2 regions of the Streptomyces sp. DT190 genome follow, and region 1 is predicted to be linked to the other one. Evidence: riboswitches for the same ligand, from Rfam matches in the RefSeq annotation. Region 1 holds a riboswitch; the other holds the start of a gene.
What was found. Region 1 has a riboswitch for glycine ahead of gcvT (glycine cleavage system aminomethyltransferase GcvT). Riboswitches for the same ligand answer to the same signal wherever they lie in the genome.

Region 1 (7,845 bases):
GTACAGCTCCGCTCGGACCGAGGCGACGGAACCGAGGAGCTCCTCGTTGCGCAGCCGCCGGACGAACAGGCCGGCCGCCCGCATCGGGCCGACGGTGTGGGAGCTGGACGGGCCGATGCCGATCGAGAACAGGTCGAAGACCGAGATGGCCACGGGGTGACTCCTGACTACGGGGGTGGTGCAGAGGGGGTGGGCGCCGCGCCGCTTGTGGCGGCACGGCACCCGAAAGGTTTCTTCGCGGCCGTTGTCCGGCGCTACTTGTTCAGACCCGGGTACAGCGGGTGCTTGTCGGCCAGGGCCTTCACCCGGGCCTTGAGGGCCTCCGCGTCGTACGACGGCTTCAGCGCCTCGGCGATGACGTCCGCGACCTCGGTGAAGTCCTCGGCCCGGAAGCCGCGGGTGGCCAGGGCCGGGGTGCCGATCCGCAGACCCGACGTCACCATCGGCGGACGCGGGTCGTTCGGGATCGCGTTCCGGTTGACGGTGATGCCCACCTCGTGGAGGCGGTCCTCGGCCTGCTGACCGTCCAGCTCCGAGTGGCGCAGGTCGACCAGGACCAGGTGCACGTCCGTGCCGCCGGACAGGACGTCCACGCCCACGGCCCGGACGTCGTCCTTCACCAGACGCTCGGCCAGGATGCGGGCACCCTCCAGCGTACGGCGCTGGCGCTCCTTGAAGTCCTCCGAGGCGGCGACCTTGAACGCGACGGCCTTGGCGGCGACCACGTGCTCCAGCGGACCGCCCTGCTGACCGGGGAAGACGGCGGAGTTGATCTTCTTGGCCAGTTCGGCCGTGGAGAGGATCACACCGCCGCGCGGACCGCCGAGGGTCTTGTGGGTCGTGGTGGTGACCACGTGCGCGTGCGGCACCGGGTTGGGGTGCAGCCCGGCCGCGACCAGCCCGGCGAAGTGGGCCATGTCGACCATCAGGTACGCGCCGACCTCGTCCGCGATCCGGCGGAACTCGGCGAAGTCCAGCTGCCGCGGGTAGGCCGACCAGCCGGCCACGATCAGCTTCGGCCGGGACTCCTTGGCGAGCCGCTCGACCTCGGCCATGTCGACCCGGCCGTCCTCGCCCACGTGGTAGGCGACGACGTCGTAGAGCTTGCCGGAGAAGTTGATCTTCATGCCGTGGGTCAGGTGCCCGCCGTGGGCGAGGTTCAGACCCATGATGGTGTCGCCCGGCTTGAGCAGCGCGAACATCGCCGCCGCGTTGGCCTGGGCGCCGGAGTGCGGCTGCACGTTGGCGTGCTCGGCGCCGAACAGCTCCTTCACCCGGTCGATCGCGATCTGCTCGACCACGTCGACGTGCTCGCAGCCGCCGTAGTAGCGGCGGCCCGGGTAGCCCTCGGCGTACTTGTTGGTCAGGACCGAGCCCTGCGCCTCCATGACCGCCACCGGGGCGAAGTTCTCGGAGGCGATCATCTCCAGCGTGGACTGCTGGCGGTGCAGCTCGGCGTCGACTGCGGCGGCCACGGCCGGGTCGAGCTCGTGCAGGGGTGTGTTCAGGACGGACATGCGGCTACGACCCCTCAGCCGGCGGAGAACGCGGTGTACTCGTCGGCGGAGAGCAGGTCGCCCGGCTCGTCCGTGACGCGCACCTTGAACAGCCAGCCGCCCTCGAAGGGGGCCGAGTTCACCAGCGACGGGTCGTTCACGACGTCCTCGTTGACCTCGGTGACCTCACCGGAGACCGGGGAGTACAGGTCGGACACCGACTTGGTCGACTCCAGCTCGCCGCAGGTCTCGCCCGCGGACACCGTGGCACCGACCTCGGGAAGCTGGACGAACACGACGTCGCCGAGCGCGTTGGCCGCGTGCTCGGTGATACCGACCGTCGACACGCCGTCCTCGGCGGCCGACAGCCACTCGTGCTCCTTGCTGTAACGCAGCTGCTGGGGGTTGCTCATGGCCTGAATTCTCCTGTACGCGCGGGAGTGCTGTGAAAGGGGACTGGTGTCCAGCTGGGACGACGGTCGCGCAGGCCGTTGCCGCGGCCTGCGGCCAGTGTCTACTTCTGCCGCTTGTAGAACGGCAGCGCCACGACCTCGTACGGCTCGTGACTGCCCCGGATGTCCACGCCCACGCCGGGCGTGCCGGGCGCGGCGTGCGCGGCGTCCACGTAGGCCATGGCGATCGGCTTGCCCAGGGTGGGGGAGGGGGCGCCGGAGGTGACCTCGCCGACCACCTCGCCGCCGGCGACGACCGCGTACCCGGCGCGCGGCACCCGGCGGCCCTCGGCGACCAGTCCGACCAGCACGCGCGGCGGGTTCTGCTCGGCCCGGGCGGCGGCCTCGCGCAGGGCCTCGCGCCCCACGAAGTCGCCCTCCTTCTCGAACTTCACCACACGGCCGAGACCGGCGTCGAAGGGCGTCAGGGAGGTGCTCAGCTCGTGCCCGTACAGCGGCATGCCGGCCTCCAGGCGCAGCGTGTCGCGGCAGGACAGACCGCACGGGACCAGCCCGGCGCCCTCGCCGGCCTTGGTCAGCGCCTGCCACAGCTCGACGGCGTGCTCCGGCTTCACGAACAGCTCGAAGCCGTCCTCGCCGGTGTAGCCGGTGCGGGCGATCAGGGCCGGGACCCCGGCGACCGTGCCGGGCAGACCGGCGTAGTACTTCAGCCCGTCGAGGTCGGCGTCCGTGAGGGACTTCAGGATCGCGGGCGACTCGGGGCCCTGCACGGCGATGAGCGCGTAGGCGTCCCGGTCGTCGCGCACCTCGGCGTCGAAGCCGGCGGCGCGCTCGGTCAGCGCGTCCAGCACGACCTGGGCGTTGGAGGCGTTGGCGACGACCATGAACTCGGTCTCGCCCAGGCGGTAGACGATCAGGTCGTCGAGGATGCCGCCGTCGGCCCGGCAGATCATGGTGTAGCGGGCGCGGCCCGGCTTCACCCCGCCGATGTTGCCCACCAGGGCGAAGTCGAGGAGGGCGGCGGCCTGCGGGCCGGTGACGGTGATCTCACCCATGTGGGAGAGGTCGAACAGCCCGGCCTTCGTGCGCACGGCGAGGTGCTCGTCGCGCTCGGAGCCGTAGCGCAGGGGCATGTCCCAGCCGGCGAAGTCGGTCATCGTCGCACCCAGCGAACGATGCAGGGCATCGAGCGCGGTGTGACGGAGTTCTCCTGTACTGCTCACAGTCCGTTGTCTCCCAAGGCGATGACGGGCGAGGTCGTTCCTCCCCATCTGTCATCGGAACCTGAGAGGTTCGCCATGACCGCGCTGGTCCATGGCTTGCACCTTGGGTGGAGCCGGCCTGCCGGGGGCAGGGGAGGGCCCGCTTTTCAGATGTGCCTCGCCCGCGCGGTAACGGGGCCTGAGAGATTCAAGGGAGGGACTTGCTCCTTCGGCGCCCCAGCGTCAGCGGTGCTGGGAACTCTCCCGCGCGGATTCAAACGGCCGGTATGCAGTTGGCGCGCACATCATTGCACGCATCCTTCCGGCGCGGCAGGGGGACCTTTCACAGGGAGTGCACGAGTCCCGCGCGTCGGACACAGCGACCTGTAGCAGCCCTGTTGCAGGAAGAGTACGGAAATGAGAGGCCTGCGGCATTACCTTCTCTTTACACTCGGCGGGGATGGGACTCCGTACCTGGCCCCAGGGGAGGACGATCACGGTGAACAGGACCAGGGCGTACGCCACGACCACGGGCATCGCGCTGCCCGAGCAGCCGGTGGTGCCGGCCGGGGCGGCCCGCGGCCCGGTGCCGGCGCCGGTCGTCCGCGATCTGCGCGACCGCCCCGGCCGCGGCCCGCGCGCGCTGCTGTTCGGACCCCGGGACCTGGTCGTGGTCACGGGCCTGCCGGGCAGCGGCAAGTCCACGCTGATGCGGCGCACCGTGCCGGGCCGGCGCGTCGACTCCCAGGACACCCGCGACCGCTGGGAGCGCCGCATGCCGCGCTTCCTGCCCTACGCGACCTACCGCCCGCTGGTCCGTCTCGCCCACTACGCGGGGCTGCGCCGGGCACTGCGCTCCGGCGAGGGGATCGTGGTGCACGACTGCGGCACGCAGGCCTGGGTCCGCCGCTGGCTCGCCCGTGAGGCCCGCCGCCGGGGCGGCACGCTGCACCTGCTCCTCCTCGACGTCACCCCCGAGCAGGCCCTGGCGGGCCAGCGCGACCGGGGCCGGGGCGTCTCGCGCTACGCGTTCCTGCGCCACCGCGCGGCCACGACCCGCCTGCTGCGCGCCGTGGAGCAGGGCGACCTCCCCTCCGGCTGCGGCTCGGCCGTCCTCGCCGACCGGGAGACGGCGAACACGCTCCGCCGGATCGGCTTCACGGGGTGACGCGGCCGGGGGCGCGGGACGAACCGAGCGGCTCGCGACTGTGGCTGAAGTGACGCGGTAGCGGTCCCGGCGCGGCCCCGGTGCACGACGGCCCGGACGGCGCGAGCCGATCCGTACGGGCTGACCGGCAGCCTCTCGTCGCAGGCCGGCGACCGGCGAACGGACCGGCGGGCCACGCCAACCGGAACACGCACCGTGGGCCGGGGACCGGCAGACCCTCGTCGTGGGCCGGCGGCCGGCGGGCGGATCGGTCGTGGACGGCGACCGGAACTCGTGCTGTGGTCCGGTGACCGGCGCACCCGTGTCGTGGGCCGGGGGCTGGTGGGCGGATCGGTCGTGGACGGCGACCGGATCTCGTGCTGTGGTCCGGTGACCGGCGCACCCGTGTCGTGGGCCGGTGGCTGGTGGGCGGATCGGTCGTGGACGGCGACCGGATCTCTCGTTGTGGTCCGGTGACCGTCGCACCACCCGTGTCGTGGGCCGGCGGCCGGTGGGCGGATCGGTCGTGGACGGCGACCGGAACTCGCGCTGTAGTCCGGTGACCGTCGCACCCGCGTCGTGGGCCGGCGGCCGGCGGGCGGACCGGCCGTGCGCGGCAACCGGAACGCGCGTCGTGGGCCGGTGACCGGTGGACGGAGCCGCCGAGGGCGTCGACCGGAACTCCGGCCGTGGACCGGCGGCCGGTCCCGGGCCGTGAGCCGGTCCGCCCGGCCCGGTCACTCCCTCCCCCCGAGCCGTTAGCCTTTTCGCACTCAGCAGTGGTTTCAGGCAGGCGGTAGGCAGATGGACTTCCCGGCGGACTTCTCCGCGGACTTCCCGGCGCAGACGCAGACCCACCCGCACGGTGGCTGGCCCGGCAACGAGCTGGAGGAGGTGCTCTCGGCCGCCCTCGGCGCCGGACCGGCGGCCGGCGGCCGGATCGTCGAGGTGCTCGGACGGAGTTTCGTCTGGGTCCCGCTCCCCAGCGGCGGCGGCCCGAACAGCGGCCCCCTCGACCTGCCCGCCGTCGAGATCGAGGGCCAGGCGTTCGTGCCGGTGTTCAGCTCCGAGGAGCAGTTCCGCCTGGTCGCCGGAGCGCACATGGCGTACACCATCGCGCCCGCCGTGGAGTTCGCCCGCGGCCTGCCCCCACACGCGGGAATCGTCATCAACCCCGGGGGCGTGGTCGGCACACCCCTGCCGCCCCCCGCCGTCGCGGAGCTGTGCCGGGCAGGCCGCACCCCGCTGGACGGCCCCACGAGCGGCGGCCGGGTCCGCCTCTTCGAGCCCGACTGGCAGGACGACCCGGTGGACTTCCTGGCCGCCGCCTCCGCCGAGTTCGAGGCGATCGGCGTCGTGCTCACCGCCCGCCGCTGTCTCGCCGCGATCGAGACCGCCGACCCCGTGATGTTCGTGGGCGTCGAACTCTCGCAGTGGGAAGGCGACCTGCGGGCCCTGCCCCTGGAGGCACTCACCCGGGCCGTGACCAGGTCCCCGGCGCCCTGGCCCGTCAACCTCGTCCTGCTGGACGTGGCCCAGGACCCGGTGGGCGACTGGATGCGCGGCCGGGTCCGGCCCTTCTACCAGCGGTAGGCCGGCGCACCTTCGGACGCGGGGAACCGCGCCGCACGCCGCGGACGGAACCGCACCGCCCGTACGGGAACGAGTCCCGAGCCGGTGGGCGGGCTTAAGCTAGGTCACGGTCGAGGCGTTGTACGAAGGGGCGGTAAAGGGTGAGCGCGAGCGGCACGGCCGCGGCCGGACAGGTCGAGCACATGCTGCGCCAGGTCACGCCCGGGCGCTACGACGCCTACGAGGCACTCCTGCGCGCACTCGCGACCCCGCACACCGGCCAGATCTGGATGCTCCTGTGGCACGGCCAGGCCGGCTCCCCGGACGCCCAGTACGGGAACATGGAGGTCGACGGCCACGGCTACGCCCCCTGCGTGACCTCCGCCCAGGAGCTCTCGGCCAGCGGCTGGAACCGCTCGTACGAGGTGGTCGACGGCGTCGACGTGGCCCGCGCGCTCTACCCCGACCACTACGGCCTCTGGCTCAACCCGCACGCCCCGGGCGGCGGCGTCGGCATCCCCTGGCTGGACCTGCGCAGGATCGCCACGGGCCTGGACCGCCAGCCCGCCGGACCGCTGCGGCTGTCCGAACCGGCCATCGAGGTCCCGCAGTTCTACGCCCTGCTCGCGCAGAACGCGCACCGCACCCCGGCCGTCCGCGCGCTGCGCCGCGCCTGGGTGCAGCCCGCCCTGGGCGCGCCGTACCTCGCCATCGGACTGGACGTGTACGACACTTCGCCGCCGGCCGTGGATTCCGTGCGGGCGATGATGCAGCAGTCCCTCGGCGCCGTGCCGGACGGGCTGCCCGTCTCCACCGTCGCGATGTCCGACGAGCACGACCCGGTCGCCATGTGGCTGCGCGCCTACGCCCGCCCGTTCTACGACCGCGAGGCGCACGCCACCGCCCCCGTCCAGGCCCCCGCGTCCGGCTACGGCTACCCGCCCGCCCAGGGCAGGTACTGAGCCGCCCGGGACCCCGCCCAGGCCGGTTCCCCACCCCCACAAAAAGCGACGTCGGCTCAGCTCTCCGCGCGTAGATAAGGGCGAATTTCCGGGTAATGTCCTAAAATGCCCCTAGCTCAACGCGTCCGACCCCTGTTACCCGTTGTCCGGATAACGGAACTCCCCAGACAGCATCACGTTTACGCATCCTTTCACCGTCAAGTCTGGCAACAGATCGCCAAAGCGTTGAAGACTCCCGGCAAGACACGGGCCGTCGGTCTCGTGTACGAGACAAACAAAACCGCTACAGCGGCAGCCAGGGGCTAGGCGATCGCCGGCCCGAGAGGGGTCAATCGCACCGTGACCGCACCGATCGAGACCACCGGGGCGGAAGCCGGAGCACAGCCCGAGGCCGTGCTCTCCGGGGTCAAGAAGAGCCAGATCGAGGGGCGCTCGCTCACCCAGATCGCCTGGATGCGCTTCAAGCGGGACAAGGTGGCGATGGCCGGTGGCGTCGTCGTCATCCTGCTCACGCTGATGGCGGTGTTCTCCAAGCCGATCCAGTGGATCTTCGACCTCGATCCCAACAAGTTCAACCAGGACCTCATCGACCCCGCGCTGCTCGCCCCCAAGGGCGGTTGGGGCGGCATGAGTTGGGACCACCCGCTGGGCGTGGACCCGCAGTACGGCCGTGACATGCTCGCCCGCATCATCGACGGTTCCTGGGTCTCCCTGCTGGTCGCGGGCGGCGCCACGCTGCTGTCCGTGGTCATCGGCACGGTCCTCGGCGTGATCGCCGGGTACTACGGCGGCTGGGTCGACAGCGTCATCAGCAGGCTGATGGACACCTTCCTGGCGTTCCCGCTGCTGCTGTTCGCCATCTCCATCTCCGCCTCGGTGCAGGACGGCTTCTTCGGTCTCGACGGCCTGTCCCTGCGCATCTGCGTGCTGATCTTCGTCATCGGCTTCTTCAGCTGGCCGTACATCGGCCGGATCGTGCGGGCGCAGACGATGACCCTGCGCAAGCGGGAGTTCATCGAGGCCGCCACGAGCCTCGGGGCGCGCGGCCCGTAC
Region 2 (7,845 bases), on a different contig from region 1:
CCCACGGATCCGGGTCGCAGCGGCTGTACAGCTTCCGGGATGTCGTCGTCCTGAAGATCGTCAAGCGGTTCCTGGACACCGGAGTGTCGCTGCAGAACATCCGCACGGCCGTGCAGCACCTTCGGGAACGCGGTTTTGAGGACCTGGAGCGGATGACGCTGATGAGCGACGGCGCCACCGTGTACGAGTGCACCTCGCCGGACGAGGTCCACGCCCTGCTCCAAGGAGGGCAGGGGGTCTTCGGGATCGCCGTCGGCGTGGTGTGGCGGGACGTGGAGAGCGCGCTGTCCCAGCTGCACGGGGAACGGATCGACACCGGCGAGACGCTGGTCGGGCCGAACCCCGCGGACGAGCTGGCGCGACGGCGGAACCGGGCCGTCTGAGCCGCTCCGGACACGGTGCTCCCGGTGGCCGCAAGAGGCGGGACGTTTCCGCACCCGCGCTCCAGCCCCATCTGCTGTGTCCGCCGCCGTTTCCGCGGCCGGCGATCGCCTCCGGGGAGGGGCGCAGGAGACCGGGTCGGTCGGCAGGAGCATTGTCAGTGGCGTAGGGCAGCATCGGAGATGTGAGAACCGCGCCCACGATCCTGCATCTCGACATGGATGCCTTCTTCGCTTCGGTGGAGCAGGCGTCCAAGCCGAGTCTGCGCGGGAAGGCCGTGGTCGTGGGAGGGCTCGGGCCTCGCGGTGTGGTGGCCACGGCGTCGTACGAGGCACGGGTCTTCGGGGTGCACTCGGCGATGCCCATGGGGCAGGCCAGGCGGCTGGCGCCCAACGCCGCGTATCTCGTGCCGCGCTTCGGGCTCTACAAGACGATCAGCGAACGCGTCATGGAGCTGCTGCGGGCGTTGTCGCCGCTCGTGGAGCCGTTGAGCCTGGACGAGGCGTTCGTGGACCTGGAGGCCGGTGGAGTGGCCTGGGACGAGGCGTCCGCGAGGCTGGTCGGGGCGCAGCTGCGCGCCGACATCCGCGCCGTCACGGGACTCACGGGGTCGGTCGGGCTCGCCGCCTCCAAGATGCTCGCGAAGATCGCCTCCGAGCAGGCCAAGCCCGACGGGCTGGTGGTGATCGAGCCGGGCACCGAGCGGGCCATGCTCGGGCCGATGTCGGTGCGGACCCTGCCCGGGGTCGGACCGGCGACGGGGGACCATCTGCGGCGGGCCGGGATCACCACGGTCGAGGAGATCGTGGAAGCGGGCGAGGACGAGCTGGTCCGGCTGCTGGGGAAGGCGCACGGGCACGGGCTCTACGCGATGGCCCTGGCGCGCGACGACCGGCCCGTGGTGGCGGAGCGGGAGGCGAAGTCCGTGTCCGTGGAGGACACGTACGACGTGGACATCCACGACCGGGTGCGGGTCGGGCTGGAGGTGCAGCGGCTGGCCGACCGGTGCGTACGGCGGCTGCGCGGGGCGGGTCTGTCCGGGCGGACGATCGTGCTGAAGGTGCGGCGGTACGACTTCTCGACGCTCACCCGGTCCGAGACGCTGCGGGGGCCGACGGACGATCCCGGGGTGATCGGGGAGGCGGCGGCGAGGCTGCTCGACTCGGTGGACACCACGGGTGGCGTGAGGCTGCTCGGGGTGGGGGTCAGCGGGCTCGCCGACTACACCCAGGAGGACCTGTTCGCGCAGGCCGCGGGGGAGCGGTCGGTGGCGGAGGGGGTGGCGGAGGAGCACGCCGTCGCGCGGGCCGAGGAGCAGCCGTCGCTCGCCGAGCGTCGCTGGCCCGCCGGGCACGACGTGCGGCACGCCGAGTTCGGGCACGGGTGGGTGCAGGGCAGTGGACTGGGGCGGGTCACCGTGCGCTTCGAGACGCCCGGGTCGGAGCCGGGGAGAGTGCGTACGTTCCGCGTCGACGACCCCGCGCTGGAGCCGGCGGATCCGTTGCCGCTGGTGTTACGAAGATCTGAGGGGCCCGAGGGGCCTGAGGGTCCCGCGCTCCCCGAGGAGCCTGAGGGAAGCGGGGAGCCCGAGGTGCACCGGAAGGGCTCCGTCGGGCCGGTGGGGACGTCGTCGGGAGCCGCGCCCCTCTACTAGGGGGTGGCTGTCCTGGCAGGCCTGGTCCGGCCTCTCAGGTCGTCTGTTCGTCCGAGCCCGCCAGCTTGCCGAAGGCGTGGTCCGGGAGTGGGGGAGGAGCGGCGATGTCGAGGCCGTAGTGGTGGTAGAGCTGGAGCTCCTGCTCGGGGGAGAGGTGGCGGCCCACGCCGAAGTCGGGGGCGTCCTTGATCAGGGCGCGTTCGAAAGGGATGTGGAGGGCGCCGTCGATCAGCTCGCTGGGCTCCAGGGGGACGAACGCGTCCCTGCTGAACAGGCCGGTCCGTATGGCCGCCCACTCCGGTTCGCCGGTGGCGTCGTCGAGGTAGACCTCGTCGATCGTGCCGATCCGGGCTCCGTTGCGGTCGAACGCCTTGCGGCCGATCAGGTTGCGCGGATCGATATCGGTACGCACGGGACCTCCACAGGCTCGCAATCATCCGTAAGCACTACAAAACGGCAGAATCGGGGAGGCGGCCACTCGAAGGTTCGTGCGTTGACCGCGCTGGTACGCTGGCAACGGCTGCTGACCCCGCGCGGGAGAGTCCTCCGGACATCATCGGAGGCGCCGAAGGAGCAAATCCTCCCCGGAATCTCTCAGGCACACGTACCGCACGGACGAGGTCACTCTGGAAAGAAGAGCGGGTGTCGACGGCTTCCGCTCTCACCGACGGTGAAAGCCGGAGGCCTTCGGGCGATCCGGTGAAGCTCTCAGGTTGAGATGACAGAGGGGGAGGCCGTCCGGGTACCCGCGCCGTGGTGCCCCTCGAAGGTCGTGTCAGACCAGGAGGCCTCCGCCCATGACCGCCCATCGCATTCCGCTTTCCGAGCTCGAAGAGGCAGTGCCCTTCGAGCAGCGCCACATCGGCCCCGACCACGAGGCCCAGGCCAAGATGCTCGCGCAGGTCGGCTACGGCTCACTCGACGAGCTCACGGCCGCCGCGGTCCCGGCCGTCATCAAGAGCGCCGAGGCCCTCGACCTGCCCGGTGCCCGCAGCGAGGCCGAGGTGATCGCCGAGCTGCGCTCGCTCGCCGACCGCAACCAGGTCCTCGGCTCCATGATCGGACTCGGCTATTACGGCACGTTCACGCCGCCGGTCATCATGCGCAACGTCATGGAGAACCCAGCCTGGTACACCGCGTACACGCCGTACCAGCCGGAGATCTCGCAGGGGCGTCTGGAAGCGCTGCTCAACTTCCAGACCATGGTCGCCGACCTCACCGGACTGCCGACCTCCGGTGCCTCCCTGCTCGACGAGGGCACCGCGGCGGCCGAGGCCATGGCGCTGTCGCGGCGGATGGGCAAGAACAAGAAGGGCCTGTTCCTGGTCGACGCGGACGCGCTGCCGCAGACCATCGCCGTGATCCAGACCCGGGCCGAGCCGACGGGCGTGGAGGTCGTCGTCGCCGACCTCACCGACGGCATTCCGGACGAGGTCGCCGAGCGCGAGATCAACGGCGTGCTGATCCAGTACCCGGGCGCCTCCGGAGCCGTCAGGGACATCAAGCCGGTCATCGACCGGGCGCACGAGCTGGGCGCCGTCGTCACCGTCGCCGCCGACCTGCTCGCGCTGACCCTGCTGAAGTCGCCCGGCGAGCTCGGCGCGGACATCGCGGTCGGCACGACCCAGCGCTTCGGCGTGCCGATGGGCTTCGGCGGGCCGCACGCCGGCTACATGGCGGTCCAGGAGAAGATGGCGCGCAGCCTGCCCGGGCGGCTCGTCGGCGTGTCCGTGGACGCCGACGGGAACAAGGCCTACCGGCTGGCGCTGCAGACGCGTGAGCAGCACATCCGCCGCGAGAAGGCGACCAGCAACATCTGCACCGCGCAGGTGCTGCTCGCCGTGATGGCCGGCATGTACGCCGTCTACCACGGCCCGGACGGCCTGCGGGGCATCGCCCGGCGCACCCACCGTTACGCCACGGTCCTCGCCGCCGGGCTCGCGAACGGCGGCGTCGAGGTCGTACACGGCTCCTACTTCGACACCCTGACCGTGCGCGTCGCGGGCCGGGCCGCCGAGGTCGTGGCGGCCGCGCGCGACAACGGGGTCAACCTGCGTCTCGTCGACGCCGACCACGTCTCGATCGCCTGCGACGAGACCACGAGCCGGGCCCAGCTGCGGGCCGTGTGGGCCGCCTTCGGCGTCGAGGGGGTCATCGAGGCGCTGGACGACGCCACCGAGGAAGGGCTCCCGGCCGGGCTGCTGCGCTCCGACGACTACCTGACGCACCCCGTCTTCCACCAGCACCGCTCCGAGACGGCCATGCTGCGCTACCTGCGCCGGCTGGCCGACCGGGACTACGCGCTCGACCGCGGCATGATCCCGCTGGGCTCCTGCACCATGAAGCTCAACGCGACCACCGAGATGGAGCCGGTCACCTGGCCCGAGTTCGGGCAGCTGCACCCCTTCGCCCCCGCCGAGCAGGCCCAGGGCTACCTCACGCTCATCCATGAGCTGGAGGACCGGCTCGCCGAGGTCACCGGGTACGACAAGGTCTCCCTCCAGCCGAACGCCGGGTCCCAGGGCGAGCTGGCCGGTCTGCTCGCGGTGCGCGGCTACCACCGGGCCAACGGCGACGAGCAGCGGACCGTGTGCCTGATCCCGTCCTCCGCGCACGGCACCAACGCCGCCAGCGCCGTCATGGCCGGCATGAAGGTCGTCGTCGTGAAGACCGCCGAGGACGGCGAGATCGACGTCGAGGACCTGCGGGCGAAGATCGAGCAGCACCGCGACGAACTCGCCGTGCTGATGATCACCTACCCGTCGACCCACGGCGTGTTCGAGGAGCACGTCGCCGACATCTGCGCACAGGTGCACGAGGCGGGCGGCCAGGTCTACGTCGACGGCGCCAACCTCAACGCGCTGGTCGGGCTGGCCAAGCCGGGCCACTTCGGCGGTGACGTCTCGCACCTGAACCTGCACAAGACCTTCTGCATCCCGCACGGCGGTGGCGGCCCGGGCGTCGGCCCGGTGGCGGTGCGCGAGCACCTCGCGCCGTACCTGCCGAACCACCCGCTGCAGCCCGAGGCGGGCCCGGAGACGGGCGTCGGCCCCATCTCGGCGGCGCCCTGGGGCTCGGCCGGCATCCTGCCGATCTCCTGGGCCTACGTCCGGCTCATGGGCGGCGAGGGGCTCAAGCGGGCCACGCAGGTGGCGGTGCTGAGCGCCAACTACGTCGCCAAGCGGCTCGAGCCGCACTACCCGGTGCTCTACACCGGTCCCGGCGGGCTCGTCGCGCACGAGTGCATCATCGACCTGCGGCCGCTGACCAAGGCGACCGGTGTCAGCGTCGACGACGTCGCCAAGCGGCTCATCGACTACGGCTTCCACGCGCCGACGATGTCGTTCCCGGTGGCCGGGACGCTGATGATCGAGCCGACCGAGTCGGAGGACCTGACCGAGCTGGACCGGTTCTGCGACGCGATGATCGCCATCCGCGCGGAGATCGAGAAGGTCGGTTCCGGTGAGTGGCCCGCCGAGGACAACCCGCTGCGGGGTGCCCCGCACACCGCCGGCGCCCTCGCCGGTGCGTGGGAGCACGCCTACAGCCGCGAGGAGGCCGTCTTCCCGGCCGGGGTCTCGGTCGCCGACAAGTACTGGCCGCCGGTGCGCCGTATCGACCAGGCCTACGGTGACCGGAACCTGGTCTGCTCGTGCCCGCCGCTGGACGCGTACGAGGACTGATTTCGCCGGTTCGGCGACCGGTTCGGTCACGGGAGGGGCTCCGCGTCTGCGGGGCCCCTCCCGTCTTGCGTCATGCCGTCGCGAGTGACGTTGCGGTCGCCGCTCCCGGCGCCGTGGCCGGCACGGATCGACCTCGATTGACCCGATCGGGGTATGGCCCCTCGCGTATGACGCGATATAGCGTTAGCGGCCGGGACGGGTCGGCGGGGTGCGCCGCCCGCGGAGTTCGGGGGAGTGGCTGTGGGAGAGCTCGTAGGCGGGAGTGGATCGCCCGAGGTGAGGGCGTCGCACGCGGATCGGGACCGGGCGGTGGACGTGCTGCGGGTTGCCGCGGGCGACGGACGGCTCACCCCGGAGGAGCTGGACGAGCGGCTGGAGGCCGCGCTGTCCGCCCGTACGGTGGGTGAACTGGCGCTGTTGACGGGAGATCTGTCCCGGCCGGTGGAGATGGCCGGCGCCGAGGAGGTCGCACGGATCGACCAGGTCGGGTCCGTGACCCGGCGAGGTGACGCCTGGGTGGTACCGCGGCGCCTGGAGATCCGGTCGGCCTGGGGCGAGGTGGCCCTCGACTTCACCGACGCGGTGATCACGCATGACAGTCTGCACATCGACCTGGACCTGCGCGCCGGTGCCCTCAAGCTGGTGACCCGGCCGGGGGTCGTGGTCGACACGACCGGGCTCGTGACCCATTACTCCGCGGTCAAGGAGCGCCGGGCGGCCGATGCGCCCGTCCTGCTGCGTGTGCGTATCACGGGAGAGGTCGAGTACGGGCAGATAGTGGTGCGTCCCCGGCGCCGGCGCCTCGTCGGGCACTGAGGAGCATCCACGGCGCGGCCTGTCCGGGCGCAGCGTTGCCGCCGGTCGCCGCCGCCCGCCCATGACCTCGTCAGGCGGTCCTGGAGTATTTCGGCGTGGAGTCGGGCTACCGCCGCTCGACCGACCGGTGTAAGCAGAGCGTGATGCTCCAGCCCGAGGTTGCGCAGGCCGCGGCGGCCGCGCGGCAGCCGGGACCGGCGCCGAAGCCGGTCGCCTCGCTGAAACCACCTGGTGAAGGCGTACATCGCCCCGGCGATCCGCTGAGAGCGCAGGCCCGGGTCGGCGGGGCTCGCTGCTGGGCACCCAGCGTGATCACCCGCTCCGTAAGGTTCGTCTTCCTGATCGAATGTTTCGGCAGACCCCTGAGGTCCGGATGGCAAGGGCAGATTCACTGTGTACAAGGGGTTGCCACCGTTTACCCGCTGTCTCTAGGGTGCGGCATCAACGCAGCTTTCTGGATCTCATTCGAAACTTTCGAGGAGCGCATGATGGGCGACCCGGCACTGTCCCGCCGCGGCTTCCTGGCGGCCTCCGCCGCAGCCGGTCTGGGGATGACGGCACTGACCGCATGCGGCGGGGACTCGGACGGAGGGTCGTCCGGGACGACCACGATCGAGTGGTGGAACATCTCCACCACGGAACCGACCAAGACGGTCTGGGCCGGTCTGGCGCGCAAGTTCGAGGCGCAGAACCCCAAGGTCAAGGTCAAGATCGTCCAACTCGAGAACGACGCCTACAAATCGAAGATGACGGCTCTGACCTCTTCGGGGAAGCTGCCCGACATCTTCCACACCTGGGGTGGCGGCGTGCTGCAGCAGCAGGTCGCCGCCGGGCTCGTCGAGGACCTCACGGACCGCACCAAGCCCTGGGGCGACGCCCTGCTGCCGGTGGCCCGGGAGCCGTACCTGATCGAGGACCGGGCCTACGGCATCCCGTTCGACATCGGCATGATCGGCTTCTGGTACAACAAGGCGCATTTCAAGAAGGCCGGCATCAGCGAGCCCCCGACCACCTGGAGCGGCTTCCTCGACGCCGTGCGCAAGCTCAAGTCCGCCCGGATCACACCCCTCGCCCTGGCCGGCAAGGAGAAGTGGCCCGGCATGTACTACTGGGCGTACCTGGCGATGCGCACCGCCGGTGCCGAGGCGCTGCAGAAGGCGTACGAGGACAAGGACTTCACCGGCGCGCCCTTCGTCGAGGCGGGCGAGCACCTGGAGGAGCTCGTCGGCCTGCAGCCGTTCCAGAAGGGCTTCCTCGGTGCGGCCTACTCCAGCCCCACCGGTCAGGCCGCCAGCGTCGGCAACGGCAAGG

Region 2: it holds a riboswitch for glycine, as region 1 does, so the genes downstream of both, gcvP (aminomethyl-transferring glycine dehydrogenase) here and gcvT (glycine cleavage system aminomethyltransferase GcvT) in region 1, are expected to answer to the same signal.

Annotation. Positions count from the first base shown of each region.
Region 1 is NZ_JBNCNM010000014.1:243,188-251,032, reverse strand. It holds gene ACPXCS_RS24605 (L-serine ammonia-lyase) at 1-153, opposite strand, end outside; gene glyA (serine hydroxymethyltransferase) at 255-1,517, opposite strand; gene gcvH (glycine cleavage system protein GcvH) at 1,532-1,909, opposite strand; gene gcvT (glycine cleavage system aminomethyltransferase GcvT) at 2,011-3,180, opposite strand; glycine riboswitch at 3,171-3,288, opposite strand; glycine riboswitch at 3,289-3,388, opposite strand; gene ACPXCS_RS24585 (AAA family ATPase) at 3,611-4,279, shown strand; gene ACPXCS_RS24580 (enhanced serine sensitivity protein SseB) at 5,063-5,851, shown strand; gene ACPXCS_RS24575 (enhanced serine sensitivity protein SseB C-terminal domain-containing protein) at 5,992-6,792, shown strand; gene ACPXCS_RS24570 (ABC transporter permease) at 7,132-7,845, shown strand, end outside.
Region 2 is NZ_JBNCNM010000036.1:8,685-16,529, forward strand. It holds gene ACPXCS_RS37585 (MerR family transcriptional regulator) at 1-383, shown strand, start outside; gene ACPXCS_RS37590 (DNA polymerase IV) at 566-2,035, shown strand; gene ACPXCS_RS37595 (PRC-barrel domain-containing protein) at 2,070-2,447, opposite strand; glycine riboswitch at 2,560-2,655, shown strand; gene gcvP (aminomethyl-transferring glycine dehydrogenase) at 2,833-5,718, shown strand; gene ACPXCS_RS37605 (DUF1707 SHOCT-like domain-containing protein) at 5,959-6,534, shown strand; gene ACPXCS_RS37610 (extracellular solute-binding protein) at 7,023-7,845, shown strand, end outside.